DNA from 3 places in the Thalassospira sp. ABD4_177 genome. Region 3 is predicted to be linked to each of the others. Evidence: riboswitches for the same ligand, from Rfam matches in the RefSeq annotation. Region 3 holds a riboswitch; each other region holds the start of a gene.
The links. Region 3 has a riboswitch for cobalamin ahead of ACXAF0_RS18755 (methylmalonyl-CoA mutase family protein). Riboswitches for the same ligand answer to the same signal wherever they lie in the genome.
Positions count from the first base shown of each region.

Region 1: another riboswitch for cobalamin. It lies ahead of cobU (bifunctional adenosylcobinamide kinase/adenosylcobinamide-phosphate guanylyltransferase); the one in region 3 lies ahead of ACXAF0_RS18755 (methylmalonyl-CoA mutase family protein).
Region 2: another riboswitch for cobalamin. It lies ahead of ACXAF0_RS12090 (DUF4198 domain-containing protein); the one in region 3 lies ahead of ACXAF0_RS18755 (methylmalonyl-CoA mutase family protein).

Region 1 is NZ_JBSWWO010000001.1:503,365-513,172, forward strand. Features, by position in the region: gene ACXAF0_RS02385 (EAL domain-containing protein) at 309-1,538, shown strand; gene cobT (nicotinate-nucleotide--dimethylbenzimidazole phosphoribosyltransferase) at 1,584-2,618, opposite strand; gene cobS (adenosylcobinamide-GDP ribazoletransferase) at 2,813-3,637, shown strand; gene ACXAF0_RS02400 (histidine phosphatase family protein) at 3,672-4,274, shown strand; gene ACXAF0_RS02405 (hypothetical protein) at 4,284-4,958, opposite strand; cobalamin riboswitch at 5,214-5,404, shown strand; gene cobU (bifunctional adenosylcobinamide kinase/adenosylcobinamide-phosphate guanylyltransferase) at 5,463-6,002, shown strand; gene cobW (cobalamin biosynthesis protein CobW) at 6,047-7,087, shown strand; gene cobN (cobaltochelatase subunit CobN) at 7,187-9,808, shown strand, end outside.
Region 2 is NZ_JBSWWO010000001.1:2,628,593-2,638,400, forward strand. Features, by position in the region: gene ACXAF0_RS12055 (DUF4198 domain-containing protein) at 1-30, shown strand, start outside; gene ACXAF0_RS12060 (hypothetical protein) at 103-762, shown strand; gene ACXAF0_RS12065 (MFS transporter) at 797-2,212, opposite strand; gene ACXAF0_RS12070 (energy-coupling factor ABC transporter ATP-binding protein) at 2,256-2,963, opposite strand; gene cbiQ (cobalt ECF transporter T component CbiQ) at 2,947-3,747, opposite strand; gene ACXAF0_RS12080 (cobalt ABC transporter permease) at 3,744-4,343, opposite strand; gene cbiM (cobalt transporter CbiM) at 4,336-5,010, opposite strand; gene ACXAF0_RS12090 (DUF4198 domain-containing protein) at 5,027-5,824, opposite strand; cobalamin riboswitch at 5,995-6,191, opposite strand; gene ACXAF0_RS12095 (DUF924 family protein) at 6,344-6,886, shown strand; gene ACXAF0_RS12100 (glycosyl transferase family protein) at 6,948-8,012, opposite strand; gene yaaA (peroxide stress protein YaaA) at 8,038-8,814, opposite strand; gene ACXAF0_RS12110 (peptidylprolyl isomerase) at 9,009-9,329, shown strand; gene ACXAF0_RS12115 (DUF1491 family protein) at 9,413-9,763, opposite strand; gene ACXAF0_RS12120 (peptidoglycan DD-metalloendopeptidase family protein) at 9,764-9,808, opposite strand, start outside.
Region 3 is NZ_JBSWWO010000005.1:67,583-77,390, forward strand. Features, by position in the region: gene meaB (methylmalonyl Co-A mutase-associated GTPase MeaB) at 1-811, opposite strand, end outside; gene scpA (methylmalonyl-CoA mutase) at 878-3,031, opposite strand; gene ACXAF0_RS18755 (methylmalonyl-CoA mutase family protein) at 3,034-5,082, opposite strand; cobalamin riboswitch at 5,218-5,397, opposite strand; gene ACXAF0_RS18760 (response regulator) at 5,684-6,106, shown strand; gene ACXAF0_RS18765 (asparaginase) at 6,271-7,290, shown strand; gene ACXAF0_RS18770 (YnfA family protein) at 7,316-7,636, shown strand; gene ACXAF0_RS18775 (two-component system sensor histidine kinase NtrB) at 7,642-9,057, opposite strand; gene ACXAF0_RS18780 (HD domain-containing phosphohydrolase) at 9,057-9,808, opposite strand, start outside.

The DNA.
Region 1 (9,808 bases), on a different contig from region 3:
GATTGCGGAATTTTCCGAGTATTTGAAGAGGCCAAGCGTTTGTATGCGTGCCCAAAACGCGCTTGCGTCGCCACATATCGTCTTTAACCTTATCGCTCTGACATCAAAACGGGCTGAAACTAGCAGCTTGGTTGGCGGAAAGCTACGACTTATCGTTTCCTCGATATGTCTGAAATTGCCCGATATTCACGTTTGGTTTCAAAGGTTATGAATGCTAATACATAACCTGTTAATGGACGGGCGTTATCGTGGTTCGGGCAGATTAGCGGCTGTGATTCCGTCAAAACAATCTTCTGGTTATTGCATTCATGTCTGATAGCTCAATTCCATCGCCCGAAGCCTTTCTCGTTGACTATGTGCGACGCCTTGAGCGGCGCAAGGAAGGTGTTGGTGCGATCCATGTGCATTTTTCCAAATTGTTGCCCTTTAACCGGCGTGACCATCACATCCGGACAGCCATTGGCGCCTTTGAAGAAATCGTGCCGGAAGTCACCGGACGCATTTTCACCCTGTCGAACCAGGATCTGATTTTCATTTTTGATGCGGCCGAGATGGACGAGGTCAATGCCGTCATCTTCCGGCTGAAATTCCTGTTTAATGACGACCCGCTCATCAGTGACGGCAAGGATGAAAGCGGTGCACCCGCAACCTTCACCGACTATTACGATGTCGGTCAGCAATATAAGGAATTCCTGCATCTGACCCAGATGCTGGTGCGCGCCAACGCCAATCGGCCCAAAATCATCAGCAAGGCCGCCGAACGCCACAATGATCACCCGGAACTCAGCGATGATCGCGCGCCGCTCACCCCGAAAATTCTGGGGCGCATTGATGAATCCCTTCGCCGTGCAGATCTGTCCAATCTAATGCGCCGCCAGGCAATTTGTGCTGTGGTCGGTGATGCGCACCCAACGCCGGTGTTCCATGAATTGTTCATTTCGATCAAGGATTTGCAGGAAACTCTGTTGCCTGACGTCAACGTGCTGTCAAACCGCTGGCTGTTTCAGCATCTGACCGAAATTCTTGATCGTCGGATGTTGTCGCTTCTGACGCGATCGAATGACGCCTCGGTGACTGGCTCGGTCAGTATCAATCTGAATGTCTCCACCTTGCTGTCGCCGGATTTCCTGACCTTTGACAGTAACGTCAAGGCCGGTCAGCGCGGCACCATCGTGCTTGAGCTGCAAAAAATCGATATCTTTGCCGATCTTGGGGCGTTCTTCTTTGCCCGTGATTTCTGCCGTGATCGTGGTTATCGCATCTGTATTGATGGCATCAGCCATCTGTCCCTGCCCTATATCAACCGCAACAAGCTTGGCGTTGATATGATCAAGATGCTGTGGGATCCGGAAATGGAAAACATGGATGACGAACATCGTGAAACGATGCGCGCCGCTGTGGCAGAATCGGGGGATACCCGCGTCATTCTGTGCCGCTGTGATGACGAACGGGCCATCAAGTTTGGCCATTCGATCAACATCACCATGTTCCAGGGCCGCCATGTCGAGCATCTGATGAACGAACGGACAAAAAAATAGCGCCGTTACCGGCGCTATTGGTTTTTGGTCTACCGAAACCGGAAATCAGTCGTCTTCCTTGCCATCAATCCCGGCTTTCTCAAAGGTCGCCATGCCGGTGTGACATTCTGCCGATGCGCGCAAAAGCGGGATGGCAAGGGCTGCTCCCGATCCTTCGCCAAGACGCATGCCAAAATTGATCAGCGCTTCCTTGCCGAGCTTCTCGATCAGGCGTGCATGACCGGGTTCTGCCGATACATGCCCGACCAGACAGTGATCAAGGGCGTCACTGCGCATCGCGGCCAATACCGCCGCCGCCGCACAGGATACATAGCCATCAAGCAAGACCGGAACCCGTGAAAAACGTGCGGCAATGATGGCACCGGCCATGGCAGCAATTTCACGGCCCCCGACACAGCGCAAAACATCAAGCCCGTCATGCATCTGGTTTTTATGCAGAATGATGGCATCGCCCACCACGCGGGTTTTACGGCCCAGGGTCGTATCATCAATCCCTGTCCCGCGTCCGGTCCAGTCTGCGGCATCGCCGCCATAAAGCGCGTGCGAAATTGCCGCGGCTGCGGTGGTGTTGCCAATACCCATTTCCCCGGGCACAAACAAATCGAGCCCCTTTTCAATCGCGCTCATGCCAAAGGCCATCGCCTCTGCACAGCCTTCGTCATCCATTGCCGGCTCAGTGGCGAAATCGTTGGTCGGAATTTCAAGGGCGACTTCCATCACGCGCAGTTCCGCATCGACCGATTTGCAAATCTGGTTGATTGCCGCCCCGCCATTGATGAAGTTTTCCACCATCTGCTGGTTCACACTGGCGGGGAAGGCCGAGACGCCCTGGTCGACCACACCATGACTGCCGGCAAAGACCGTTACGCGCGGGCGTGACATGCGCGGGCGTGATGTGGCCTGCCAACCGGCCAGCCACTTGCTGAAATCCTCAAGCCGTCCAAGCGACCCGGCAGGCTTGGTCAATGTCGGTTCGCGCGCGGCAACAGCGGCCTGCGCCTCTTGGTCGACATCGGGAAGTTCTGCGAGAAGGGCGCGAATTTCCGCAAGATTTTGCGGCGGATGTTTCGGGTTGAACATGTGGGTCTCCGGCTGGCGGCATCGGTGCTTGATGTGTTCCGCTTGGCTTCCGCGATGGTAAGGATTAGGCTCGGAAACCAATTGTTTAAAGCGGTTCAGGAAGTCAGCCCAAACTAGGCCCGGGCGCAACAGATTGCCAGTTTGAAAATCGGAAATTTATGGTGTCCAAAGATCATAACCAAAACGAAACAAATATGCAAAGCGCAGATTCAAGGGCCGGCAGTGGCGCGGATGCGTATATTGGCAAAGGATCTGAGACCACGATCAAGACATCTCCGATCTCTGATTTCTGGCGGGCGCTGGCGTTGCTGAGCCGGGTAGCGGTTACCGGTATTCACGACTTTTGCCCCGAATTGATCGCAAGATCGGTATGGTCCTGGCCGCTGGTCGGGTTGTTGCTGGCCGGGTTTGCCATATTGCCGGCAATGCTGGTCTATCAATTGACGGACAACCTCCTGATTTTTGCAATCATCGCCTTGGCAGGCATGGTGCTTTTGACGGGCTCGATGCATGAAGATGGCATGGCCGACTGCGCGGACGGATTTGGCGGTGGGTTTGAGCGCGCGCGCAAACTCGAAATCATGCGCGACAGCCATATTGGGACTTATGGTGTGGTTGCCCTGATCCTGTGTTTTGGGCTGCGCATCGTTCTGTTATCTGCAGCCGGTGACAGTGGGCAGGCGGCGATCCTGTTTCTGGTCATGGCCATAACATCCCGCGCAGCCATACCGGTTGTGATGCATGTTTTGCCGCCGGCGCGTGACAATGGTTTGGGCAAAGGTGCGGGATCACCAAAATGGGTGATGGTTGGCCTTTCTGTGATTATCGCTGCCATCCTGTCATTCGTTTTGGCGGGCTTGATTGCGACCCTTGCGGTTCTGGCGGGCGCGGTCCTGGCTGTTGGTCTTGTCGCGGTGGTGGCGAAATGGCAGATCGGTGGTCAAACAGGGGATGTGTTGGGCGCCACCCAATTGGTAAGCGAGCTTTTTGTCGCAATTGCCTTCATCGCCGTCATCTGATGATTTGGTACAAGAAGAAGGGGTCATAAACCGAATGAGAACAACACGCTGGTGGTTGGTGCGCCATGCCCCGGTCAAAAACCCCGAACGACTGGTCTATGGTCAAAGCGATATGCCCGCCGATCTGACGGATCAACAGGCGCTCGCATCCCTTGCCGGGCAGTTGCCAAGGGATGCGGTCTGGGTCGCCAGCCACCTGTCGCGGACCCACGATACGGCCCGCAGCCTGCAGAGTTTCATGGATATCGACGTCGCCCCACAGGGCGAAAACGGTTTTGCCGAACAGCATTTCGGTGATTGGGAGCTGCAAAACTGGAACGACTTGCCCAAGGGCGAAACAACGCGTTTCTGGACGGACTTTGCCCGTCAGCATCCCCCGAAAGGTGAGAGCTTTGCCGATGTTGTCGGGCGCGTCGGGCCAGTATTCGGGCGATTAAACGATGCGTTCGCCGGGCGTGATATTGTCGCTGTGCTTCATGGTGGCACGGTGCGTGCCGTATTGGCCAACGCACTTGGCCTGTCGCTTGAAGCGGCACTGGCGTTTCATGTCGATACTTTGGGTTTGACCACGCTTGAATATATCGACGAGGTCGAAGAACCCGGTTGGCGTGTGACAGCCGTTAATCAGCGATTTTAAGCAAGCCTTTTACGCAGAAGCCAGTTCGACGTCTGATGCCATGTCATCAAGGGCATGTTCGGCCAGATAGCGGTCCACCATGTCCGGGCTCAGGTCATGTTTTTGGCAAATATCGAAAACATCCCGCAGATAGGCCTGATAATACGGTACCGGCCGGCTGCGTGATTTTGCACGGAGCTTGGCGACATTCGGGAAATCGCCAGCAAAGGATGCGCTTTCGATGACCTGAATGATGGTGTCGTCAATGATGGCGGCTGGCATGCCGCAATAGGTTTTGCCACAGGCTGACAGCATCTTGCTTGCGGTCGGAACAGAAATGCCTGGCTGTGAAAGCAGTTCGTTCAGTTCTTCCTGTCCGAAATCGGCAATCGACATCAGGGTCACAAGGGTCGACATATCGCGCACAAGCAGCGATAGCGCATTCACCCGAATGCCCCGTTCGTGCGACCAGATGATGGTCGCGATCACGCCCTTTGAAGCATCCTTGGCAAAGATTTCCCGGACATCACGCCGTGCCAGCGTGATTTCGCCTTCGTTGGCGTATTCCTCAAGAAAGTCCTGAAAGGACGGGTTTGGGCTGTTCAAACGACCAAGCAAACCCAACCACATGTCCTTGCGAGAGGACGTGGTCCAGGTTGGCGCATTCAACTGTCGGATTTTCGATAGGTGAGAGCGTATAGCCATGTGTTCTTGCAAACTTCCAGTTTACCCCAAGAGTTTCGGCGCAGATTTTTCTGCTGCCAGCCGGGTTTTGTGCTTTTCAATCCCGGGTTTTCGCCAGATTGCGGATTTTTCCGTCTCTGATTCCAGCGCAACGGTTTTGATGTTGGCTGAAATGGTATGACCTCTCAAGCAGACAATTCTTACAAATACTGACCTTCCGATTAGGGTGTGTGCGCAACGAAGGGTTAAGTCCCCAGAATGACCTTTGGCATTTTTGGCAAACCTGATAGGTTCGGCGCACCGTTCGGTGATGGGAAATCGGTGCAAGGCCGATGCTGCCCCCGCAACTGTATCGGGTTGGGAGATCCGGGTCGGCGCGATGGCGCCAGACCAGCCACCGGGCAACCGGGAAGGCGGATCGCTTTCATGCCCGCAGCCAGGAAACCTGCCGAAGGTGTCACTATTCTTTTGATGGTGGCGACGCAATCGGGCCTCGGTGGGAGGCCATGGCGAGGAATAAACGGGATGACCCAGACTTTACCCCCCACAGCACCCCTTGGCGGGACGCATCTGATCCTTGGCGGGGCGCGCTCCGGTAAAAGCCGGTTTGCCGAAAACATCATCAATCACGCGGGCGGCGGAACCTATATCGCAACCGGACGGGCCTGGGATGATGAAATGGCCAACCGCATCGATCTTCACAAACAATCGCGCGGCGATCTTTGGCACACCATCGAAGAACCGCTTGAACTGTGCGCAGCACTTCGGACCTGTAATGTTGCCGGTGGCAAGCCGGTTCTGGTCGATTGCCTGACCTTGTGGCTGACCAACTTGATGCTCGAAGATCGCGATATTGATGCCGAGATCTCAGCACTTTGTGAACTGGTGCCAACACTTGTCGTGCCGGTCCTTTTTGTGTCAAACGAGGTCGGCTTTGGCATCGTGCCGGAAAATGCAATGGCGCGCAGTTTTCGTGATCATGCCGGGCGCCTGCATCAACGCATCGGGGAGCTGGCAGACAAGGTCACCCTTGTGGTGGCCGGCATTCCGATGCAAGTCAAATAACAACATATAGCAACACAAAGAATTGATTTTTAAGGATTTCAGAAATGGCACAATTGGGCAAAATCCCGGCAACCGTCATTACCGGTTTTCTCGGTGCAGGCAAAACAACCATGATCCGCAATATGCTGGAAAATGCAGATGGTAAACGCATTGCGCTGATCATTAACGAATTTGGCGATCTTGGTGTTGATCGCGGCATCATCAATGGCTGTGGCATCGAAGGGTGCGCAGAAGATGACGTGGTTGAACTGGCCAATGGCTGCATCTGTTGCACGGTGGCAGATGATTTTCTGCCGACCATTCAAGGCCTGATTGATCGTGATACGCCACCAGATCATATTGTTATCGAAACATCTGGTCTTGCCCTGCCAAAACCCTTGGTAAAGGCGTTTAACTGGCCCGAAGTCCGGTCGCGCGTGACGGTTGATGGTGTGGTGGCTGTTCTGGACGGGGCCGCACTCCGCGATGGTTTGTTTGCCCATGATCACCACGCGGTTCAGGCCCAGCGCGAAGCTGATGACAATCTTGATCATGAAAGCCCGCTTGAAGAACTGTTCGAAGAACAGCTTCACTGTGCCGATATGGTGGTTTTGAACAAAACCGATCTTCTCACCGATGCCGAACGCAGCAAGGTCGAAGCCGATATCAGGGCGGAGCTTCAAAAGCCGTCAGTCAAGATCATCGCGACCGATCATTCGCGGGTTGAGAATGCCATCCTGTTGGGCCTTGGTGCCGCCGCTGAGGACGATCTTGATAGCCGGCCCAGCCATCATGACGATGGTCACGAACATGATCATGACGATTTTGACAGCTTTGTTGTCGCCCTTGATGCGATCAGCGATCCGGCAGCCCTTGAAAAGCGCCTGATTGATGTCGTGCGGCAGTTTGATGTCCTGCGGATCAAGGGGTTCCTTGATGTGCCGGGCAAACCGATGCGCCATGTGGTGCAGGGTGTTGGCGAACGGTTCCAGCGCTATTTCGATCGCCCGTGGGCAGACGGGGAAACTCGCCGGTCGGAACTGGTGGTGATTGGTTTGCATGGTCTCGACCGTGCCGCCATCGAGGCCGCAATAAAGGGGGCATAAGCCGGTTTGTTCACGTTTTGTTTCATGTGAAACATCATCTGAAAAGTGGTCTAAAAAAACGGCCTTAAAAAAACGGCCTCAAAAAAACGGAAAGAACCGATGCATCTTTTGGCAGCTCAGCCCGGAATGGTGACCGATGGCAGTGAGGCCGTGGACCTTGGACAGCAACCCGGTGATGTGGTGATCCTGTCGGCGGCTGAATCCGAACTGGCCTGTCTTGCCGGGGCGCAGGGGCGTCTGGTCGATGCATATCATGACGCGGTTCCGTCCTTGCGACTGGCAAGCTTGCTTCAGCTTGGTCACAACATGTCGGTCGATCTTTATATCGACGATGTGCTTTGCGATGCCAAATTCATCATCGTGCGCATTCTCGGCGGGTGTGGCTATTGGGATTATGGCATCGAACAACTGGTTGCTCTTGCGCGCGCCAAGGACATTCCCTTGGTCCTGTTGCCCGGTGATGATCAACCTGATGCGGAGCTGTTGTCGCTTTCGACCGCCAAGGGGCGTGAATACCAGAATATCTGGCGCTATCTGATCGAGGGTGGACCACAAAACTCCGAGAATTTACTGCGTCTTATATACGAAAACCTGAATTCAAATGTGAATTGGAACTGGTCACCCGCCGCCCCGCTGGTCAAGGCTGGCGGCTATTGGCCGGGAAAGGCACAGGCAAGCCTTGATGACATCAGGGCGAACTGGGTTGAAAATCAACCGGTTACACCAATTGTCTTTTATCGATCGCTGGTGCAGGCCGCCAATCTGGATGTCATTGACGCGCTGGTTGAGGAACTTTGTGCCAACGGTCTGAATCCATTGCCGATTTTTGTCGCCAGCCTCAAGGACCCGGTGGCCGCAGCATTGGTTGAAGACTGGCTGTGCGAAACCGATGCGGAACTGATTTTGAATACCACCGGTTTTGCGATATCCGTTCCGGGATCAGAACGAAAAGGCGGACCGTTTGATGCGGTAGATGCACCAGTGTTTCAGGTGGTGCTTTCCGGCGGCGGCGAAGAAGCCTGGCGCGAAGGTGTGAATGGACTGGCTGCGCGCGATATCGCAATGAATGTCGCCTTGCCCGAGGTCGATGGGCGTATCCTTTCACGCGCCATCTCGTTCAAGGGATCGGCGGGTAAGGATGACCTGACCCAGATTGATCTGGTGAAATACATCCCCGTGCGGGATCGCGTGGGTTTTACCGCCAAACTTGCCGCCAACTGGGTACGCCTTCGTAACTCTGATGCCGCGTCGCGCAAGGTTGCGATGGTGATGGCCAACTATCCCAACAAGGATGCCCGCCTTGGCAACGGGGTCGGGCTTGATACCCCGGCCGGCATGATTGAAACACTGCGTGCCATGCAGGGTGAAGGATACCGGGTCAATGATCTGCCCGCCGATGGCGATGCGCTGATTGCTGCGATCAAGGCCGGTCCGACCAACGATTTCAAATCGCTTGCGACCCGCGAAATTCGCGTGACCCTGGCGCAAAGCGACTATCAAAAGGCATTTGATGATCTGCCCCGAACCATCCGCGATCAGGTGAGGGAAGCCTGGGGAGATCCGAAAAACGATCCGTTCTATCTGGCAGACCGCGATGCCTTCGCGCTTTCCATCCTGCCGCTCGGCAATGTGGTGATCGGGTTGCAGCCGGCACGTGGCTATAATATTGATCCGCTTGAAAGCTATCACTCGCCCGATCTGGTGCCGCCGCACAACTATTTCGCGTTTTATATCTGGCTGCGCCATGTGTTTGGCGTTGATGCCATCATTCATTTTGGCAAGCATGGCAATATGGAATGGCTACCGGGCAAGTCGCTGGCATTGTCCGAGGATTGCTTCCCCGAGGCGGTATTCGGCCCGACGCCGCATTTCTATCCGTTTATTGTCAATGATCCGGGCGAAGGCACACAGGCCAAGCGGCGCGCACAGGCCGTGATCCTTGACCATTTGACCCCGCCTTTGACGCGCGCTGAAAGTTATGGGCCGCTTAAAGATCTTGAGGCGCTGGTGGATGAATATTATGACGCCGCCGCAGTCGATCCAAGGCGCCTAGCGATCCTGAAACGCGACATCCTTGAATTGGCGATCCGCATCGGGCTTGACCGTGATTGCGGGATCGAGGCCGGCGAGGACGAAGAAAGCGCGCTGGCAAAGCTTGATAACTATCTGTGTGAGCTTAAGGAACTTCAGATTCGCGATGGGCTGCATATCTTTGGCAAGGCACCGGAAGGGGATCTGTTAACCGATCTTCTGGTGGCCCTTGCGCGGTTGCCGCGCGGAGCGGATAGCGGGCCCAAGGCTTCCCTGCACCGTGCAATCGCCAAGGATATTCTTGGCGATCGGGCATTCGATCCGCTTGACTGTGCCTTTGCCGAGTTTTGGCCCGGCGCCAAGCCCGATATTCTGGCCGCCTATGACAGCGCGGACATCGGACCATGGCGCACTACGGGCGATACTGTGGAACGGATCGAGCTTCTGGCGCGTGATCTGGTCAAGGGCACTGTAAAGGCCGATCCGGCATGGTCGGCGGTCGTTGATGTTATTTCCGATATCGAAACGAATATTCGGCCCGCTGTCACCGGCTGTGGCCCGGCCGAGATCAAAGGTCTGTTACGTGGTCTTGCCGGGAAGTTCGTGGAACCCGGCCCGTCTGGTGCGCCGACCCGCGGGCGCCCCGATGTGTTGCCAACCGGGCGCAATTTCTATTCGGTTGATACCCGC
Region 2 (9,808 bases), on a different contig from region 3:
CTTTGGATCAAGACGGACGCAATGGATTGATGTCATTCGGGCGGGTGCGCATCACCTGCCCGCTTTCATTTTACCGATCCCAATTTTCACATGGCCTTGAGCATGACATTTCTTCGACGCCTGACCTTGATAATCCTGTTCGCATTGATCGTGCCGATCAGTGCCGCACAGGCGCATAACCTGAATGTGTTTGCGATGAGTAACGGTGACACCATCGAAGGATATGCCTATTTCACCGGCGGCACGCGCGCGCAGCAGGCACAGATCGAATTGCGTAACGCCGCAGAGAGGGTGCTGTTCACCACAACGGCCCATCATGATGGCAGCTTTGCGTTTACGGTCAGCCACCGTGGCGATTACAGCGTCTTCACCAACACCGGTGACGGCCATGTCGCGACTTTTGATCTTTATGCTGATGAATTCGCAGAACACCTGCCAGTTGCCACACCCAATGCCGACATCATCGTTGAGAATGTGGTCACAGCACCCGATGAGGCCACAGGCAATGCAAGCACCCAATCAAAGGCAAAAACTGAGCAATCCTCACAATCGACTGCCTCCGGGTTGAGTACCTTGTCGCATGATGAGCTCAGCACCCTGATCAATCACGCGGTGGCGCGTCAAATCGGCCCGCTGCGCGAAGAGGTCAATGCCTATCGCAATGATGTCCGCATGTCCGATATTCTCGGGGGTATTGGCATTATCATCGGGATTTTCGGCGTGTCGGCCTGGGTGATGGCGCGTCGGCAGTTGCGAAAGTGAGCTTTCCTCACTTTCTGTGCATTTCAAATATCGCCTAAACGCGATCGCCGCTTTCCATTGGCCACTTTGTATGATGGCTGTCGATCACGAAACGATGCTTGTGGGTCACCGGCGGATGGTAATGGCGATGCCGGTGTTTTTCGTCGCCCCCTTCGGCGTCATGCACATGGACGTGATGCGGATCGTTATGGTCATGCGGATGTTCATGCCAGAAACCGGGATGGCTGTGGCTGATTTCCAGACGATCTTCCCTCCGCCACAAAACCATCGCCGCAAAGATCGCGCAAAGCGCAAGACCGCCCGAGGCCAGAAACGCAACCGACAGATCGGCCAGACTGCCCAGCCAGCCAACAATGCCATACGCAAACAGCCAGCCGCCATGGGACAGGGCAAAATTGGCAGCAAAGAACGCCGACCGGTCCCCGTCGCCCGCCGAACGTTGAACCAACCGACCGCCCGGCGTTTGCGCAAAGGTTGTTCCGGCCCCGGCAATCGCCCAAAGAACGGCAAACGCGATTACAGACGCATGTCCTGCAATCATCAAGGCGCCACCAACCAGCATAGCCATTGCTGCGACGACAATGCCCGACAGCATCAAGCGACGTTCGCCCAGCCATTCGATCAAACGCGGGATCATGAGCGCGGCCATCATGGAACCGCCGCCTGCACAAGCAAGGAAACTGGTGGTCAAAAGCTCACTGCCCCCTAGGACACCACGGGTAAGCACCACCGTATTCACAATGATCATCGCCCCGACCGAGGATACAGCAAAATACACCGCCAGAAGCCCGCGCAATCGTGGCGTTTTCAAATAGGCCGCAACCCCGAAAATCGTATTGGCATAGATCCCGCCGGTCCGATCAGTTGGGGCGGCCTTGGGCACACTGGCCGTCATGATCAACATGGCCGAGATTGCGAACGTCAGGCTGTTGGCCATAAACAGGCTGTCAAACGACCAAAGCGCAAGCAGGGCTGCGGCCAATACCGGACTGGTAAGGTTTTCAAGATCGTAGGCCAGCCGGGCATATGAAAGCCCCTTGGTGTAGACCTTTTCGTCTGACAGCACTTCGGGGATGATCGCCTGAAATACCGGGGTGAAGGCGGCAGACGCGGCATTCACCACAAAGACCAGAACGAAAATCTGCCAGACCTGATCTACGAAGGGCAGACACAGGACAATCACCGCACGCAGTACATCCAGCCCAACCAGCCACATCCGGCGTGGCAGCAAATGCGCCATTCCGCCCGCGATCGGCGCGATGACAAGATAGGCCACCATTTTCAGAACAAGGATGGAACCAAGCACCCGCCCGGCATCGTCGCCCGCAAGATCATAGGCCAACAGTGACAGCGCCACTGTCGTCAGCCCTGTCCCGATCAGAGACGTAATCTGCGCTGCAAACAGATGGCGAAAGGCCGGTTTGGCAAACGGGGATATGCTTGATGTCATCTCCGCCCTTTCATGCTCGACCACGGGACCTTTGCTCAGATCCTCAGGATGCGTCCTCTGCCTGCTTGGCGCGCTCGCCGGCCGTGCATTTCTTTTCAGGCAGATGCAACATCTTGCCTGTGCGCAATTCAATGATCCGCGTGGCGAGCTTACGCCGGAAATGAGGGTCATGCGACACGAGAATCATGGCTTGCGGCAGGCCAAGCAGGATTTCCTCAAGGCGGCGCATATTTTCTTCATCAAGCGCGTTGGTCGGCTCATCCAGCAACAAGACATCGGGTTTCATCGCAAGCACCGCTGCCACAGATACCAGCCGCTTTTCACCACCCGAAAGTTCGTGGGTAATCCGTTCACGCAGATGCTTGAGATGGAGTTGGTCCAGGACCTCATCAACGATCGCAAGCGCCTCTTCGCGGCTGGCGCCAAGGTTTAGCGGCCCGAAAGCGATGTCTTCGATCACGGTAGGACAAAACAGCTGATCATCCGGGTCTTGAACGATGAAACCGACCCGGCAGCGCAAATCATGGAATTCGGCATCGGTCACGCGCGGGGTGCCAAAGGCGCGAATTTCGCCCGCATGCGGCTTGATCAGGCCAACAAGGATCCTTAGCAGCGTGCTTTTGCCAGCCCCGTTTGGCCCGGCAAGAAACAGACGTTCGCCAGGATCAAGTGCCAGACTGACACGGTCTAGTACGTTCTGCCCTGCCCGGTAGCCGTAGGAAATATCGTTCAGTTCAATAAGCGAAGACATAAATTCGATCCAAAAGGACTAAGGCGGTAATCAGGGCCAGGAAGAACACAACGAAAAAACCATCGCGACGCCGAAAGGCCATGTCATCAATCATCGGGAAATGACCACTGAACCCGCGACATTTCATGGCTTCAAGTACTCGTTCGGCACGCTCCAGCGAGCGCACCACCAACATGCCAAATAAATAGCCAAAAGACCGGTATGTGTGGGCATTGTTGCGTGCCTTGAACCCACGCAGTTTCATGGCCATGCGAAGGCGATGATATTCATCATGCAAAACAGAGATATAGCGCACCGTGAACATCATCAGATGCACAAGTGCTGGCGGGCATTTCAAACGATAAAGCGTATGCCCCAGGGCCACCGGCGTCATGCCCGAAAGCAGGCTTAACATCATCAAGACAACTGCATTGGCCCGAATACCGATCAGGATGGCATGCATCAAACCTTCCTGACTGGCTTGCGCACCAAGGACAGTGAACATCGGCGTACCCGGTGTTGTAAAAGGCAGCATCACCAGCATCACAATGATGAAGCCATCCATGGCCGCCATGCGCTTTAATGTCACGCGCAACGGCAAATCGGTCAGGCTCAGCGTGATGGCCGCAACCGCCAACGCCCCCAGCGCAAATTCAATTTGATGCAAGGCCACCACGACGATCGCAAACACACACGCCGCGACCAACCTGACCCGAGGGTCAAACATTCCGATGAATGACGGCGTGTGTCCGCCGCCCCCCGCCTGAACGTTCAAGGGTTGGTCATGTCCGAAAAGATGGCTCATGCTTTGGGTGCTTTTGCTCGTAACCGTCGCGCTGCGATGTAGTAAATGATCCCGAAGGCACCTAATATATAGCCAATCCCACCCAGAATCGATTGAAGATCATTCTTTTCCTTATAGGCCGTGATTTCACGTCGCAGCGGACGCAATTCATCGCGGACAATGGTCGCGATGATCTTTTCCTGTTCGCGGGTGATTGCGGCGTTTGAGTTGGATGCAGTTACGCGTGATGCAGTGCCTGTTTGATTGGAGACCGCTTGTTCGACATCTTCGACAGTCGACAAATCACTTATGGCAAAACGCGCTTCGGCCACATGCCCCGCCCCAAGATCGGCGCGAAACAACAAATCAACATCACCGCTTGGCGTATAGACAAAGAAACCATCTTCATCGGTTGTCACTTCGTCGATCTTGTTGCCTTCAGGATCGAAAACCTCGACAAGCGTGTTTTCGGCCATATCCCCGCTTGAAAAGCCGATTTCACCTTCAATGTTCTCGCCGCTGGGAAACACCGACGCGATGACCTTGTGTGCCTGCACCGGCCCAGCGCCAAGCACCATTACCCCCAAAGCGAGGGCAACCATAACTGCCTTAGCCATTTGATGCCTCACCGGCCTGCTTTGCGCGAAGTGCCGCCGCCTGTAATTGGAAATCGGTTACAGGGTCTGCGGGCTGTAACAAGGCCGGTTTAACCTTTGCAATCAGATAAACCGCGGCCGCAGAAACCAGACCTTCGACAACCATGATCGGGATATGCGCAAAGAAGACGAGTTTCGCCGCCGCGACGAAGCCATCCCCGCTAAGCGCAAGGGAAACCGCCACACAAAGCGTTGTTAGCGCAATTGAAAAGGCCCCGGCAATGCCGCCCAGAATAGCGGCTGTTACCGGATTGCTGCGCGACACCATGCCGCGGAACAAGAGCCCCGCCAGAACGGCTGGAAACGCGATATTGACCGTATTGACGCCAAGAACCGTCAAACCGCCAAAACCAAAGAAGATCGCCTGCAGCAAAAGTCCTACAAACAGCGCAGGAAATGCAGTCCAGCCGAGCACCAGCCCGGCCAGACCGCTCATGATCAGATGCACGCTGGATGGTCCAACTGGCACATGAATAAGCGAAGCAACAAAGAATGTTGCTGACAAAACCCCGGTTGCGGGAATTTTATCGATTGGCAGCTTCCGCAAGCCCAGCCCAAGCCCGGCCACTGCAAGAACGCCCCCGCCAATCAAGACTTCCGGTGCCAGCGCACCATCCACAATATGCATCTGTTTTGTCCCTCGCCTATTTCACATCATAGGCGCGAACCCACAGGACTGCATCCTGTGAAAGCTCTTTGCCCTGAAATTCTTTTTCAGGGCCGCTGCCAAGTGCTGCAAATCCCCAAAACCCTGCCTTGGGGACACCAAAGGTGAAATACCCGTTTTCATCTGAAATTGCCACCACAGCACCACCTGGCATCGGCGATGCGGTTGGTCCCTGTGGTGTGTTGCTGGCCATATCGGGTTCTGCGGCCATGTATTCGATCTCAATCTCGCTACCCGCGACCGGCTGTCCTTCGCTCAGAACACGGCCGGTAAAGGTCGAACCGGCGATGATGTTGGTCGGGCGGTTCAGCGGCAGGATTTCGGTTTTCAGCCCTTGCGGCTCCATCCAGTCGGTCGGAATTTCGTTGCGGTTCACATAGGATTTTGTGATTTGCTGGATATAAAGTTCTTCGCTTTCCTCGTAATACGGGCTTGGCACGACAACCATGACATAGTCGCCGCTGCGGCGAAGGGAAAGCACACCATCAAAGGCCGCGGCCGAGTTCGCAGAACCGGTGAAGGTGATCGGCGAAAGTGTTGATTTCAAATCAATTTTCTTGCCGCGATTGATCGCGTAAAATTCCAGCGGCTCAGCCATATCCATGACATGGCCATTTTCGAACGGATGCCAGAAAATCAGCTTTACCGGCTGATCTCCGGCCTTGGTCACGTTTACTTCTGGCGTGTAGGCCAACTGAAAATGTGCCTGGGCCGGCATGGTTGCCGACAGCACGCAGGCGCTTGCGATTGCAAGCTTTCCAAGAGTCTTCAACATATAATCGTCTCTTTCTCAAACGATGCACGCAGGCGAAAAACCCAACGCGCAGGGTCAGGACAAAGAACGATAGGATGGCTGGAAGCAAGATTGCGGATCTTAGTAAGACCGTGTGTACCCCTGCAACCTGACGCTCACCCCGGCGTCCAACAGTTTGATACCAAGTGCCAGGCACTTGGCAGTCAAAGGCAGGTCTCCTGGCTCGCGGTTTGAAAAGCACTACGCCTTCCCGGTATATCCCAGTGGCATATGCAGTGCTTGGACCGCTTACAGTTGCGGGGGCAGCCGTGGCCTTGTCACGCGTGACGCACCACGTTCCCTTTTAAGTTGATCCATTCAGATCAACACCAAAGACACTGTCATAATCCACGTGCGGCGGATCGCTGTCAACTCTTAGCCCGGTTGTGGGGCCATAATCTTTTGGGGGGACGGCTTGACCTGATTGGAGCGCCGGGCAAAGATCATCACCACCTTTGGCGACGGGCTTCAAATGCCTGCATTACGATGGGCGGAAACATCATGACACCTGAAACGGTTCTTGTTTTCTGGTTCAAGGAACTCGAAGAAAAACAGTGGTTTATCAAGGACACGTCCCTTGACCGCCACATCACTGAACGGTTTTCCGATTTTCATGCCGCCGCGTGTGCCGGTGAGCTTTTTACCTGGCGCACAACGCCCCATGGGCGCCTGGCCGAAATCATCGTTCTCGACCAGTTTTCGCGTAATATGTATCGCGATCAGCCGCAGTCCTTTGCGTACGATACGATGGCACTGGTGCTGGCCCAGGAAGCGGTTGCCTTGGGGCTTGATCGCAAACTGGTAACGCCGCAAGAGCAAGCCTTTTTGTATATGCCATACATGCATTCAGAATCCGAAATCATCCACGAAGTCGCTGTCGATCTGTTTTCTCAGCCGGGCCTTGAGCATAATTACGAGTTCGAGCTGAAGCATAAAAAGATCATTGATCGTTTTGGTCGCTACCCGCATCGCAACGACATACTTGGCCGCACCTCAACGCCAGAGGAAGCAGCGTTTCTCAAGGAACCGGGTTCATCGTTCTGAACATGAAAAAAAGGGACGGTTTCCCGTCCCTTTCATTCGGCGTCGCCAAATTCCCAAACGATCAGCCAACATCCCGGTCGCGATTGTCCCACCAGTCTTGAACAAGGTTTTCGGCCTCGTCCATGTAGTCGGCCTTGCCGGCAAGGAAAGCTGCCATGGCTGCACTGCCCTTGATCTTGGCTTCGGCGGGCGTGTCTTCAACGTCGCCGCGCCACACACCGAGAAAATGTTTGAGCGATATCGGGCTTTGCTCTTCGCCGTCCTTGGCGGTTTTGGGCAGCATCGCTGGCCAGCGCACATCATTGAGTTCCCCGTTATCAAGCATCCGCAGGTCCACATGCTTGTAAGGGGTTCTTTCGGCCTCGCCCCCGCCGCCCTTGATCACACCAATACGTGGCAATTCCAGAAGCTTGCCTGTTTCCCGATGAACATCGAGGAACGCCGGGTGAAACACACCCAAAAATGCCGATTTTGCCTGCAACGGGTTCAGCAAACGAAGCAAGGTATTGACAGGGCTGCGCAAACCAAGCAACGGACGCAGGCCAATCAGTTCCTGAAGCTTCGGATGCATATGACGCAGCGGCAGATAGGCAAATCCCTTGGATGCGATATCTGATCTGGCTTCTTCGGCAGACATGGCAATCGGCAGTTTCAGCGCCTTGATGGCGGCCTCGGTGCCCATGCCATTGACCAGATGCGAGTTATAGCCATGCATCAGGATTGGCACACCGTTCTGCGACAGCAACAAGGCAGAAAGCACAAACCATGGCAAACCACGGGTTCGGCCCGCCGCATATGACGGCCAATCGAGTGCCGGACGGTCAAGATTTTCGTCCTCACCCTCTTCATCCGGTTCAAGACGGGCCGCCTTCCGGACGGCCTCGATCATGCCAGCGAGTTCTTCAGGGGTTTCCGCCCGATAGCGCAGCATCAAAAGAAACGCGCCAAGCTGGATCGGTTCGACCTCATCGCGCAGAATCATCGAGAACGCGTCAAAGGCTTCCTCGCGGGTCAGGCTGCGTGACCGGCCCGGCCCACGGTAAAACGTCCGCAGATAGCCCGAAAACGGGTGTGATTCTGGTAAGGCATTCTCATCCTCGAGCTGTTCAAGATGCTCGTCGGTCATAGGGCTTCACCGGATAGTTATGTCGTTACTGATCGTGGATGCGCGTAAAGACCCACTCCGTCTCGGTCGAGAGGTCATCCTGATAGCTGTAGCCATCCACATTGAATTTCTTGAGCTCTTGCGGGTCTTCGATCCGATTGTCAATCATATAGCGCCCCATCATGCCCCGCGCACGCTTGGCCGAGAAACCGACAACCTTGACCGTACCACCCTTTACCTCTTTGAAAACAGGGGTAATAACCGGGCCATCAAGTACCTTGGTCTTGATCGATTTGAAATACTCGTTCGAGGCCAGATTGATCAAGCTGCGATCCTTGTGACCCTTGGTGATTTCGTTGATTTCTTTTGAAATCTTGTCATCCCAGAACGCATACAGGTCCTTGCCACGCGGATTGGCAAGGCGCGTTCCCATTTCAAGACGGTAAGGCTGCATCAAATCACGCGGCTTCAACAATCCATAAAGACCTGAAAGCATCCGGAAATGGGCTTCGGCCCAATCGATGTCTTCGGCCTTCATCGTATCCGCATCAAGACCGACATAGGTGTCCCCACGAAACGCGAAGATCGCCGGTTTTGCGTTGGTCTTGTCAAACGGGCGCGAAAAATGCTGAAAACGCTGATAGTTCAGATCGGCAAGGTTTTCGCTGATCCCCATAAGCTTCATCAGATCGCTGCGGCTTTTTTTGCGCGCGACATCAACAAGTTCTTCGGTGTCATCCAGAAATGCAGGTTGGGAAACAGACATTTCAGGAACGTCGGTTTCGAAATCAAGCTTCTTGGCCGGGGACACAACAGCAAGCATCAATCTGCCTCTTCTCTTTCATCTCGGTTCGATTTGTCGTAACAAGCCACAAGGCATGGGCAATGTCTAGGGCCCAACCCCATGTACAGGAGTATACGGCTGTACATTGGTTTGGACCCTTGGCGTTAACCATAAACTTCTAATTTTGCAGAAAATCTGTCTGGCGCAAGCTTTGACGGAAGAAAGGACCCATTATGAGTGAACAAGTTCGCGCGTCGCACATTCTTCTGATGTATGCCGGTTCGGCCCGTTCGACCGCCACCCGCACCAAGGACGAAGCCCTGACCGAAATCAACGCGCTCAAGGATCAGGTTGCAAACGGTGCCGATTTTGCCGAACTCGCCAAAGCCAACTCTGACTGCCCGTCCGGCCAGCAGGGCGGCGATCTTGGCTTCTTTGGCCGTGGCATGATGGTTCCGGAATTCGATGCCGCCGCATTCAGCATGGATGTTGGCGCGACGTCCGACGTGGTTGAAACCGATTTCGGTTACCACCTGCTGCAGCGTACCGCCTAAGCAACCGCTTACGCGTCGTGCACTAAAAAAGGCTGGCATTCATTTGCCAGCCTTTTTCTTTTCAGTCGTGTCAGTCGCGCCCTTCAGAAATCAACAATCGGCGCATCAAGCTCGTACTGCCCCTTGTGATCTTCGATCTCGAGCACCCAGACATCGGGATCAAAGCCGACCTGCTTGCGCCAGTAATCGTCACAGGCAAATTCGGTTTCCCGGCCCCCGTCCGGGCCGCCAGCAACCAGCATCCAGCCCAGATCGCCATCAAGTGTCGTGACCCGAGAATAGACGAAACATCCGCTTTCAAACCGGTTGAGCTTCAAAAGGACCGCACCAGCGTCCTCATTGCCCTTATGTGCCACCATGGCTGTAATCAGGTTCGCCTGACAAATCGCGATCTGCCCGCGCACCCATAGCCCAGCTTTAAGGCGCGGCTGCATCTATACCCCTTCCCGCGTTGCGGTGACGTTTTCTGGCATTTGCAG
Region 3 (9,808 bases):
AGATGTTATCAAGCCCGTCATTGATGAGCGCCGAGACCATCACCGATTGCGGGCGCCAATGTTTGCTGCTGGGCTGCATGATCCGCAAGGCCGATGAATATTCACGTTTGGCTTCACGCGCCTTGGCCGGATCGGCATCGGCCTTGTTCACCGCGATCAGATCGGCAATTTCAAGAACGCCCTTCTTGATACCCTGAAGCTCATCGCCCGCGCCGGGCAGCATCAGAACAAGGAAGAAGTCGGTCATCTGGGCAACCATGGTTTCGCTTTGTCCCGCACCCACGGTTTCGACCAGAACCACATCAAAACCGGCCGCCTCGCACAGCAGGATCGTCTCGCGCGTCATGCGATTGACCCCACCCAGATAGCCACTGCTGGGCGATGGGCGGATATAGGCATTGGGATCAATCGAAAGCTCGTTCATCCGGGTCTTGTCCCCGAGGATGGAGCCACCTGATCGTGCACTGGTCGGATCAACCGCAAGGACGGCGACCTTTTTGCCAGCCTTGGTCAGGTTCTTGCCAAATGCCTCGATAAAGGTCGATTTGCCAACACCGGGCACCCCGGTAATGCCAATGCGCTGCGACCCGCCGGTATCTGGCATCAATTGGGCGAGAACCGCCTGCGCCTGCTCGAAATGTTTGGGATTGCGGCTTTCGACCAGTGTGATCGCCCGTGACAGAATGGTGCGGTCGCCTGCCAGAACACCTTCGACGATTTCATCGGTTGAAAGCACACGTCTGCGCACGGCCTTGCGCGGGCTGACCGTGCCGCCCGAGCCTGCAGGTATGGTGCGCAGCGTTTCTTTCACCAGGCGTTCCTTGACTGTGGCGCGTCTTGTGCCAGCAAAGCGGGATGTCGCGGTGGGAGACAGCCGTCAGGCCGCTTCCTCACCAGACTGATTAAGCTTTTCTAGCAGGTCGCCCGCAGCTTCGGCAATGACCGTTCCGGGAGGGAAGATCGCTTCGGCCCCGGCTTCGAACAGTTTGTCGAAGTCCTGCGGCGGGATCACGCCCCCGGCAACAATCATGATGTCTTCACGACCAAGCTTGTCCAGCTCCGCACGCAGCTGCGGCACAAGGGTCAGGTGACCCGCCGCAAGCGAGCTTGCCCCAACGATATGAACATCGTTTTCGACCGCCTGTTTGGCGGCTTCTTCCGGGGTCTGGAACAGCGGGCCGATATCGACATCAAAGCCCAGATCGGCAAAGGCGGTGGCGATGACCTTTTGACCACGGTCATGGCCATCCTGCCCCATCTTGGCGATCAGGATACGTGGACGGCGACCTTCATTGGTTTCGAACTCGGTGATCAGGCGATCAACCTTGGCAAGCGCTTCGTTATCGGCCCCGACCTCGGTCTTGTAAACGCCCGAGATGGACCGGATCACCGCCTGATGACGGCCATAGACCTTTTCAAGCGCATCGGAAATCTCGCCAACCGTACATTTCGCACGAGCCGCCTCGACGGCAAGCTCCAGCAGGTTGCCATTGCCTCTATCTGCGGCATTGGTCAGCGCCGTCAGCGCGCTTTCAACAGCGCCGTTGTCACGCTCTGCGCGCAGACGTTCGAGTTTGGCGATCTGCTGGCGACGGACTTCGGCGTTATCGACCTGAAGAACATCGACCGGACGATCATCGGTCACACGGTATTTGTTCACCCCGACAAGGCTCTGGCGGCCGCTATCGATGCGGGCCTGGGTGCGGGCCGCGGCTTCTTCGATGCGCATTTTCGGAATGCCGGCCTCAATCGCCTTGGCCATGCCGCCCTGTTCTTCGACCTCGGCGATATGGGCCCATGCCTTTTCTGCCAGATCGCGCGTCAGGCGTTCGACATAATATGAACCACCCCACGGATCAATGACATTGGTGGTGCCGCTTTCCTGTTGCAGGAACAGCTGGGTGTTACGCGCAATCCGGGCCGAGAAATCGGTTGGCAGGGCCAATGCCTCATCCAGCGCATTGGTATGCAGCGACTGGGTGTGGCCTTGTGTGGATGCCATCGCCTCAACACAGGTGCGGATGACGTTGTTAAACACGTCCTGGGCGGTTAGCGACCAGCCAGATGTCTGGCTGTGGGTACGCAGCGACAGCGATTTCGGGTTTTGCGGATCGAACTGTTTGATCAGCTTGGCCCAGATCATGCGGGCGGCACGCATCTTGGCGATTTCCATGAAGAAGTTCATGCCAATCGCCCAGAAGAACGACAGACGCGGCGCGAATTTATCAATCGGAAGACCCGCCGCCTGACCGGCACGGGCATATTCAATGCCATCGGCCAGCGTATAGGCCAGCTCAAGGTCGGCCGTCGCACCGGCTTCCTGCATGTGATAGCCGGAAATCGAGATCGAGTTGAATTTCGGCATGTTTTGCGAGGTAAAGGCAAAGATGTCCGAAATGATGCGCATCGAGGGTTTCGGCGGATAGATATAGGTATTGCGCACCATGAATTCTTTCAGAATGTCATTCTGAATGGTGCCCGAAAGCTGTTCGTGCTTCACACCCTGTTCTTCGGCCGCCGCAATATAAAGCGCCATCACCGGCAGAACCGCACCATTCATGGTCATGGAAACCGACATCTGATCAAGCGGGATGCCATCAAAAAGGGTGCGCATGTCATAGATGCTGTCAATCGCCACACCGGCCATGCCGACATCACCGGCGACGCGCGGATGATCGCTGTCATAGCCACGGTGGGTGGCCAGGTCGAAGGCAATCGAAAGGCCCTTTTGCCCGGCGGCAAGGTTACGGCGATAGAACGCGTTGGATTCTTCGGCGGTCGAGAACCCGGCATACTGGCGGATCGTCCAGGGACGCTGCACATACATGGTCGGATAAGGACCGCGCAAGAACGGCGGCATGCCCGGCATGGTGTTTAAATGATCAATCCCGTCCAGATCCTTGGGACCATAGGATGATTTGACATCAATGCCTTCTGGCGTGGTCCAGGGCGTGCTTTCAAACGGGTCCTTGGCACCCGCGGATGCGCCGTCAAACAGCGGAAGGTCGGAGAAATCAGGAATGCGGGTCATGGTTATTTCTCCCCCTGTTTGCCAAGAAGATGATCAAGTGCGGCATCACAAATGCCAAGAACATCGGCCCCGACAAAGACAAACTCATCAATACCGGCTGCTTCGTAAGTGGACCTCGCATCGCCGGGATGTCCGGCAAGGTAAACGAGGCTGGCCCCCTTGGCCTTGAGCGCCTTGGCAACGTCTGCTGCCATGTCGGCATACTGTGGGTCCGATCCGCAAATCACGGCAATCTTGGCCCCGCTATCGGCAAAGGCGGATGCAAGCACATCGGCCGTTTCAAAGCCGTTATTGGTGATGGCTTCAATCCCGCCGGCTTCAAAGAAGTTGCGTGCAAAGGTCGCGCGTGCTGTGTGCTGGGCGACCTTGCCAAGATTGGCGAGGAAGACCTGCGGGAAGGCGCCGGTCTTTGCCTTATGGCTATCTGCCCGCTTGCGAAGCGCCTCATAACTTTCCGAAAGGCGATGGGCGGGCAGTGCGCCAATACGGGTCGCAGCACTGGTGCCATAAAGATCGGTAAACATGTGCCCGATGGTGGCCCCGGCACGCACCGCCTCGATCATGTCCGAAAGGCTTTTGCCGACGGTGCCGTCAAACTTGGTCTGGCGGGCCTTGGCATCGGCAATGATTGCCTCAAGATCGGGGGCTTCGCACGCGACCTTGGCTTCCGCGATATTGGGGAATTCCGAAACACCGGTCAGCGGATCGCGTCGGGTGGCAAGGCGTTTTTCGCGTGCGTGCCAGACGGTCTCGATCTCGGTCTTCAGGCTGCCATTGGCAAGTGCACTCAGGATCCCGCCAGATGACTCGAGTGCCTGGAATTTCGACCAGGCGGTCTTGGCCAGTTCCTTGGTCAGGTTTTCGATGAACCACGAACCCCCTGCCGGATCGATCACCCGGTGCACGTTGCTTTCTTCCTGCAAGATCAGCTGGGTGTTGCGTGCAATGCGCCGCGCAAAGCCATCGGGCAGGCCAATCAGATGGTCATAGGGCAGGCAGGTCACACTATCCGCACCGCCAAGACCGGCAGCAAAGCTTGTGACTGTGGTGCGCAGCATATTGACCCACGGATCAACCTTGGTCAGCGCCATTTCGGCCGAAACCGCATTGATCGTGATCGTTGCATCCTCGGCACCCGATGCCGAAAGAACCCGGCTCCACATCATACGAAGGGCTCGCAGCTTGGCGATTCCGGCAAAGAAGTCGGTGCCGATTGCGACGTTAAACACCATCGCACCTGCGGCCTGATCAACCGCCATCCCGGCATCGGTCAGGGCACGCAAATAGGTCACCCCGCTTGCCAGCAAACAGGCCAGTTCCTGACCATCGGTGGCACCGGCATTATAATAAGGGGCGCCATTGACCGAAATCGCGGTCGCCAGCGGGAACAGATCAATCAGCTCAATCGCAACACTTGCCGCGTGATCAACCGCTTCCTTTGCGCCACAGGGAAGGGTACCCGTCGTGGCCAGGGTGCCGATCGGATCTATGTTAAAGGCCGGGGCTGCTTCGTCCGCACCATCGGTATTGGCAATGTGCGCGGCCAATAGGGCCGCGACCGGAACACCCGCCGCCCCGCCATCAAGGCCGATGGTGGCAAGGTTGGTGTAAACATCATCAAGGGCGGCATCGAGATCGGCCAGACAATGAATGGCAACCCCGTCCACTCCCACTTCGGCAGAACTGATTTCGCGCCCGGCGCGGGCAGCGGCATCCAGTTTCAGCGTGATCGATGTGGCACCGTTTTCAAGATCTTCGAGGATGGCGGCGTTGGTGGCCTTGAGATCGGGGTGGGTATGAAGCTGGCGGATGTCCCAGCCGGTGACGGTTTCACGTGGCTCGACCGTGGCATTAAGAACTTCATGGATCAGCCGGGTCGTGTCATCCTGATCATCGGCGGTATAGATCGGCTGAACGGAAAAACCATCAAGCGAGTTGGTGACAAGCTTCTTTTCGAACGGCGCGCCTTTAAGGGCCTCTTCGGCAAGCTTGCGCCAACTGGCGTAATCAGCAGATGGAAATTCGGATGCGAGCTTTAGCGGGTCGGACATGGTTTCTCCCGGCTTGGTTCATCCCGGCCTTGATGCGACTCCATATGGGGTTTCCATACGGCGTTGGGCACGGAACGTTGCCAAATTCTATTCTACTACGGATTCCCAGTACCCGGTACACCCCGCCCGGCCGATTCATGCCAAGAAAACACCATCGGTATTCTGACTCGCGCAAATGCCTGCAAAAAGGGCCTTTGCGCTTACAGTTGCGGGGGCAGTTCCGGGTTTAGCCACACTGCTTTAACGCAGGGCCGCACCGGATTCCCGACCATGTTTTCCGGTCACATTCGCGACATGGCGGTTTATAGCACCTGCTCCTAATTCCGTAAATAGGCATGGAAATACCTATTTAGGCGGATATGCCACCCGACAAATCAGGTTTCCGTAACGTTATGTCGCCGGAAACATTGGGGTTTTATCGGATCGGTCGTGGTTTCGGCCCTGGCGGGTGTGGTTCATAACGGCCTTATACTTTCGCGGAACAGGTGCAGGATCGGGATGAAGGCAGAACATTGCGTGGCAAAAATTTGGCGTGTTTAACCAATTTGACATTTTCATCTGCCAGTTTGGACTTGTCCCAATTCTCGGAGTATCGCCATCCATGAACGCGCTCAGCGCCATGCCGTCGCAATTTTGTCCTGATGGACTTGTTGCGTTCGCCGACGACAGTCCCAGCGCCAAGGCAGCCCTTGAAACCGTGCTGCGCCGGGCCGGATATGACGTGGCCGGTTTTGATTGTGCCGATGATCTGATTGATCAGCTTGACGGCATGTGCCCGAATGCCATCATTCTGGATATCGAAATGCCGGGCATGAGCGGTTTTGAAGCCTTCTGCGAAATCCGCCGCCGTTATCCCAACAGCGACAATGTGCCGGTCTTCTTCTTCTCGGCCCACTATGATGCCGATACCCGCGCACAGGCCGACGCGCTGGGGGCTGCTGATTTCATCAGCAAGGATGCCAGCCCGAAAGTCGTTCTCGAACAGCTCAACCGGGTTCTGGGCAATTCCATGAGCGCCTGCTAAGCGCTTAAATCATGATATTGCAATGATCAACGCTCTGCCTTGGCAGGGCGTTTTTTTATATCTGCCAGGCTGGTCTTGCTTGCCTTCATTCCCATATTTCGGGCATAGCATGATCGGGGTTTATACCCCGCTACCACGTCCATCCAGTCCCGGAGCGCCCCGCAATGCCCCATTCTCCAACGCCGCCTGTTGCCAATCCGATTCTCGTTGAAGCCACCCGCGGTGCCATGGTCGAAAGTTTTCACCGTGGCCGGTATGTGGTGATGAAAGCAGATGGCACGGTGATTGATGAGGGCGGCGATATTGATGCGCTGATGTATCCGCGCTCCGCCATCAAGCCGCTTTTGGCGATTCCGCTGATTGAAAGTGGTGCGGCCGATGCCTTTGGTCTTGAGGACAAACACATCGCACTGGCGTGCTCCTCCCATAATGGTGAGGAAGAACATGCCAATACGGTTGCCGCTTGGTTGGAACATGTCGGGCTGTCAGTCGATGCGCTGGAATGCGCAGCCCATTATTCGCTGAGCCTCAATGCCGCAATCAAGCAGGCATCCGATCATGTCAAACTGACCAAGGCGCATAATAACTGCTCGGGCAAGCATGCCGGGTTCCTGTCGACTGCGCAGCATCTTGGCGAAGACCCCGCAGGCTATATTGAAGAGCAGCACCCGGTGCAGCAGCGCCTGATCAAGGTTCTTGAAGACATGGGCGATTGCGATTTGTCATCCAGCCCGCGTGGTATTGATGGCTGCGGCATTCCGGTGATCGGCATGCGCCTGCGCGATCTGGGGCTTGCCATGGCGCGCATGGCCGATCCATCGGAACTTTCCGAAACGCGCATTAATGCCATCAAACGCATTCGCAAGGGCTGCGCCAAAGCGCCGTTTATGGTGGCGGGGACTGGCCGGTTCTGTAGCGCCATCATGGAAGAATGCGGCGAGGACGCCTTGGTCAAGGTCGGGGCAGAGGGCGTTTATTGTGCGGCCTTCCCCAAACAGGGGCTTGGTGTCGCGCTTAAGATTGATGATGGCACCCAGCGCGGGGCAGAGGTTGCGATGGGCGCGATCTTGCGCAAACATGGCGTGATCGACGATGCCCGGGCCGAGGTGCTTAAAAATCATCTGACCCCGGTTCTGACCAACTGGGCGGGCAAATATGCCGGGGACTTGCGCCCGGCCTTCTGATGGCCAATCACCAAACGGGGAACGAATGCAAAGCATTGCGGCCTATATCTTTGCGGCCATTGCCGAAATTGCCGGATGTTTTGCCTTCTGGGCCTGGCTGCGATCGGGGAAATCGATCCTCTGGGTTGTGCCCGGTGTTCTCTCGCTTATTATCTTTGCCTGGCTTCTGACCCGAGTTGAGGCCGATTTTGCCGGGCGGGCCTATGCCGCCTATGGCGGGGTTTATATCACCGCCTCGATCTTCTGGATGTGGGTGGTCGAACGCAGCATGCCAGATCGCTGGGATATCATCGGCTTGCTGGTGTGTCTTCTGGGGGCGGGCATCATCCTGTTTGCCCCGCGCTAGTGTGATCAGGCTTTCTCGGCTTTTTCGTCGGGCTTGTTGCCGGTGCGATCTTCGGCGGGCAGCAGCACATGGAACGTAGTGCCCTTGCCGACCTCTGTTTCAAGCCAGATGCGCCCACCATGACGCACGGTGACGATGTCATGGGTGATCGACAATCCCTGTCCTGTGCCCTTGCCGACTTCCTTGGTGGTAAAGAACGGGTTGAAGACCTTGGACCGGTCTTCCTTGGCAATGCCGGTGCCATTATCGGAAATCGAAATCAAGATGCTGTCATCAAGCGATGTCGTCTTGACCGTGATATGGCCTTCGTCGGGTTTGCGCCCGGCAGCCTGAATGGCCTGGGCGGCATTGACGATCAGGTTGAGGAAGACCTGATTGACCTCGTTGATGTGGCACGGAATATGCGGGATTTCCGGGTCGAACTTTTCGATGATGTCGGCATTGTGTTTCCATTCATTGCGCGAAATCACGATCACGTTTGACAGAACCCGGTTGATGTCGGTGGTGGTTTTCTCTTCCCCGCCAGGATGGGAAAACTCCTTCATCGACAGCACAATGCGCGCCACCTGATTGATACCATCGAGCGACTGCTGGGTGGCATGCGGGATTTCCTCAAGCAGGAATTCCAGATCGGAATCGCGCATTTGTCGGGCGAAATCCTCAAACGTGTTGGGTGGCAGGTGCGCGCGGTTTTTCCAAAGTGTCTGCAATGCCAGCCCCAGCATGCGCGACAGTGACCCATAGCTGTCATTGAGGAACTTCAGATTGTCGCGGATATATTGGCTGGGCGTATTGATCTCATGGGCAATGCCACCTGCCAGATGGCCGATTGCTTCGAGCTTGAGCGCTTCGCGCAGGTCTTCTTCAAGCTTTTTCTGAGCTTCTTCGGCGGTCTTGCGTCGCGTGATGTCCCGGAAAATATACAGATAACTCATTTCCGAGCTGAAATTTGCCGGGCTTACGATGATTTCCATCGGAAAACTGTCGCCATCAAGGCGCTGGGACATGGTTTCCGTATAGTCATACTTCAGAACGCCACTGCTGATATTGATGCAGCGGTTCAGAAGCTTGTGGCGCACGGTCGCCTTGCGATCAATGAACATGACATCGACCGACGTCCCCAATAATTCATCGCCCGTGGCGCGCAGGATTTCAGCAGCCGATTTGTTGAAATCCTGGATCATGCCGGTCGCATCCACGATCAGGATGCCTTCAACAACGCTATCAAGAATGGTCTTGAGCCGCTGTGTGGTTTCCTGTTTGCGACGCTTCTGTTCGGCAAGCAGCGCCATGAAACGCGCACGCACGTCTTCGGGCGCGTCAATTTCCTTGGCGGCGTCGAGCAAATCCGAACCCGATGCGACCTCGGCCGAGCCACTCAGGATTTTGGGTGCTTCGGTATCGTCCTGATCGTGGGTCATTATTTCTCCCCGGGGATCATTTCATTACCCTGCCCACCACGGCGAACACGAATGGGTTCATGGAACTGATGGAGCTCCTGAAACACGCGCAACCGCTGCAGCTGAATTTCCGAAACATAGTTGCCGTGGGTCAAAAGCACATGCCCGTCACGGGTTTCGATATCGGTCAGCAGGAAGTCACCCATGCGCAGGTTCTTAAGGTAAATGTCATGCTGGGTCCCTTTGGGGTAGGCGACCTTGTCATAGGACGGGTCTTCCTTGGCCAGCAGGGCTTCGATCTTATCAAGCAGGTCCGGGTCATAGCGCTTTGCCTGATGGCGCAGCTCGTCAAAATGCTGTTTCACCACAAGATCGCTCTCCACGATCTTGCCAAGGTCATTGAAAACCCGAAGCACACGCGCACCCAACGGAATATCCGTCCCCACCGGGCCCTCGGCCGGGAAGCCCGATCCGTCAAAGTTCCGGTTTTGCAGATAGACAATGCCGGCAACCTGTTCCAGACGCGGAATATTGGAAATCAGTTTTTGCGCCACTTCGGGCGTACGACGGACCACGTCGCGTTCAAGCGGCTGCAGCGGCTTTTCCTCGCCAAGCCGCGCAAGGATTTCCGGCGGCAGGGAAACATACCCGATGGGTGCCAGAAGCGCCGCCAGACCCAGTTCCCACGGGTGGGGATAGCCGATCGATTTTGCAATGGTATCGCACCAGATTTTGGCGCGCATGGCCTTGCCAAAGATCGCCGGATTAAGCT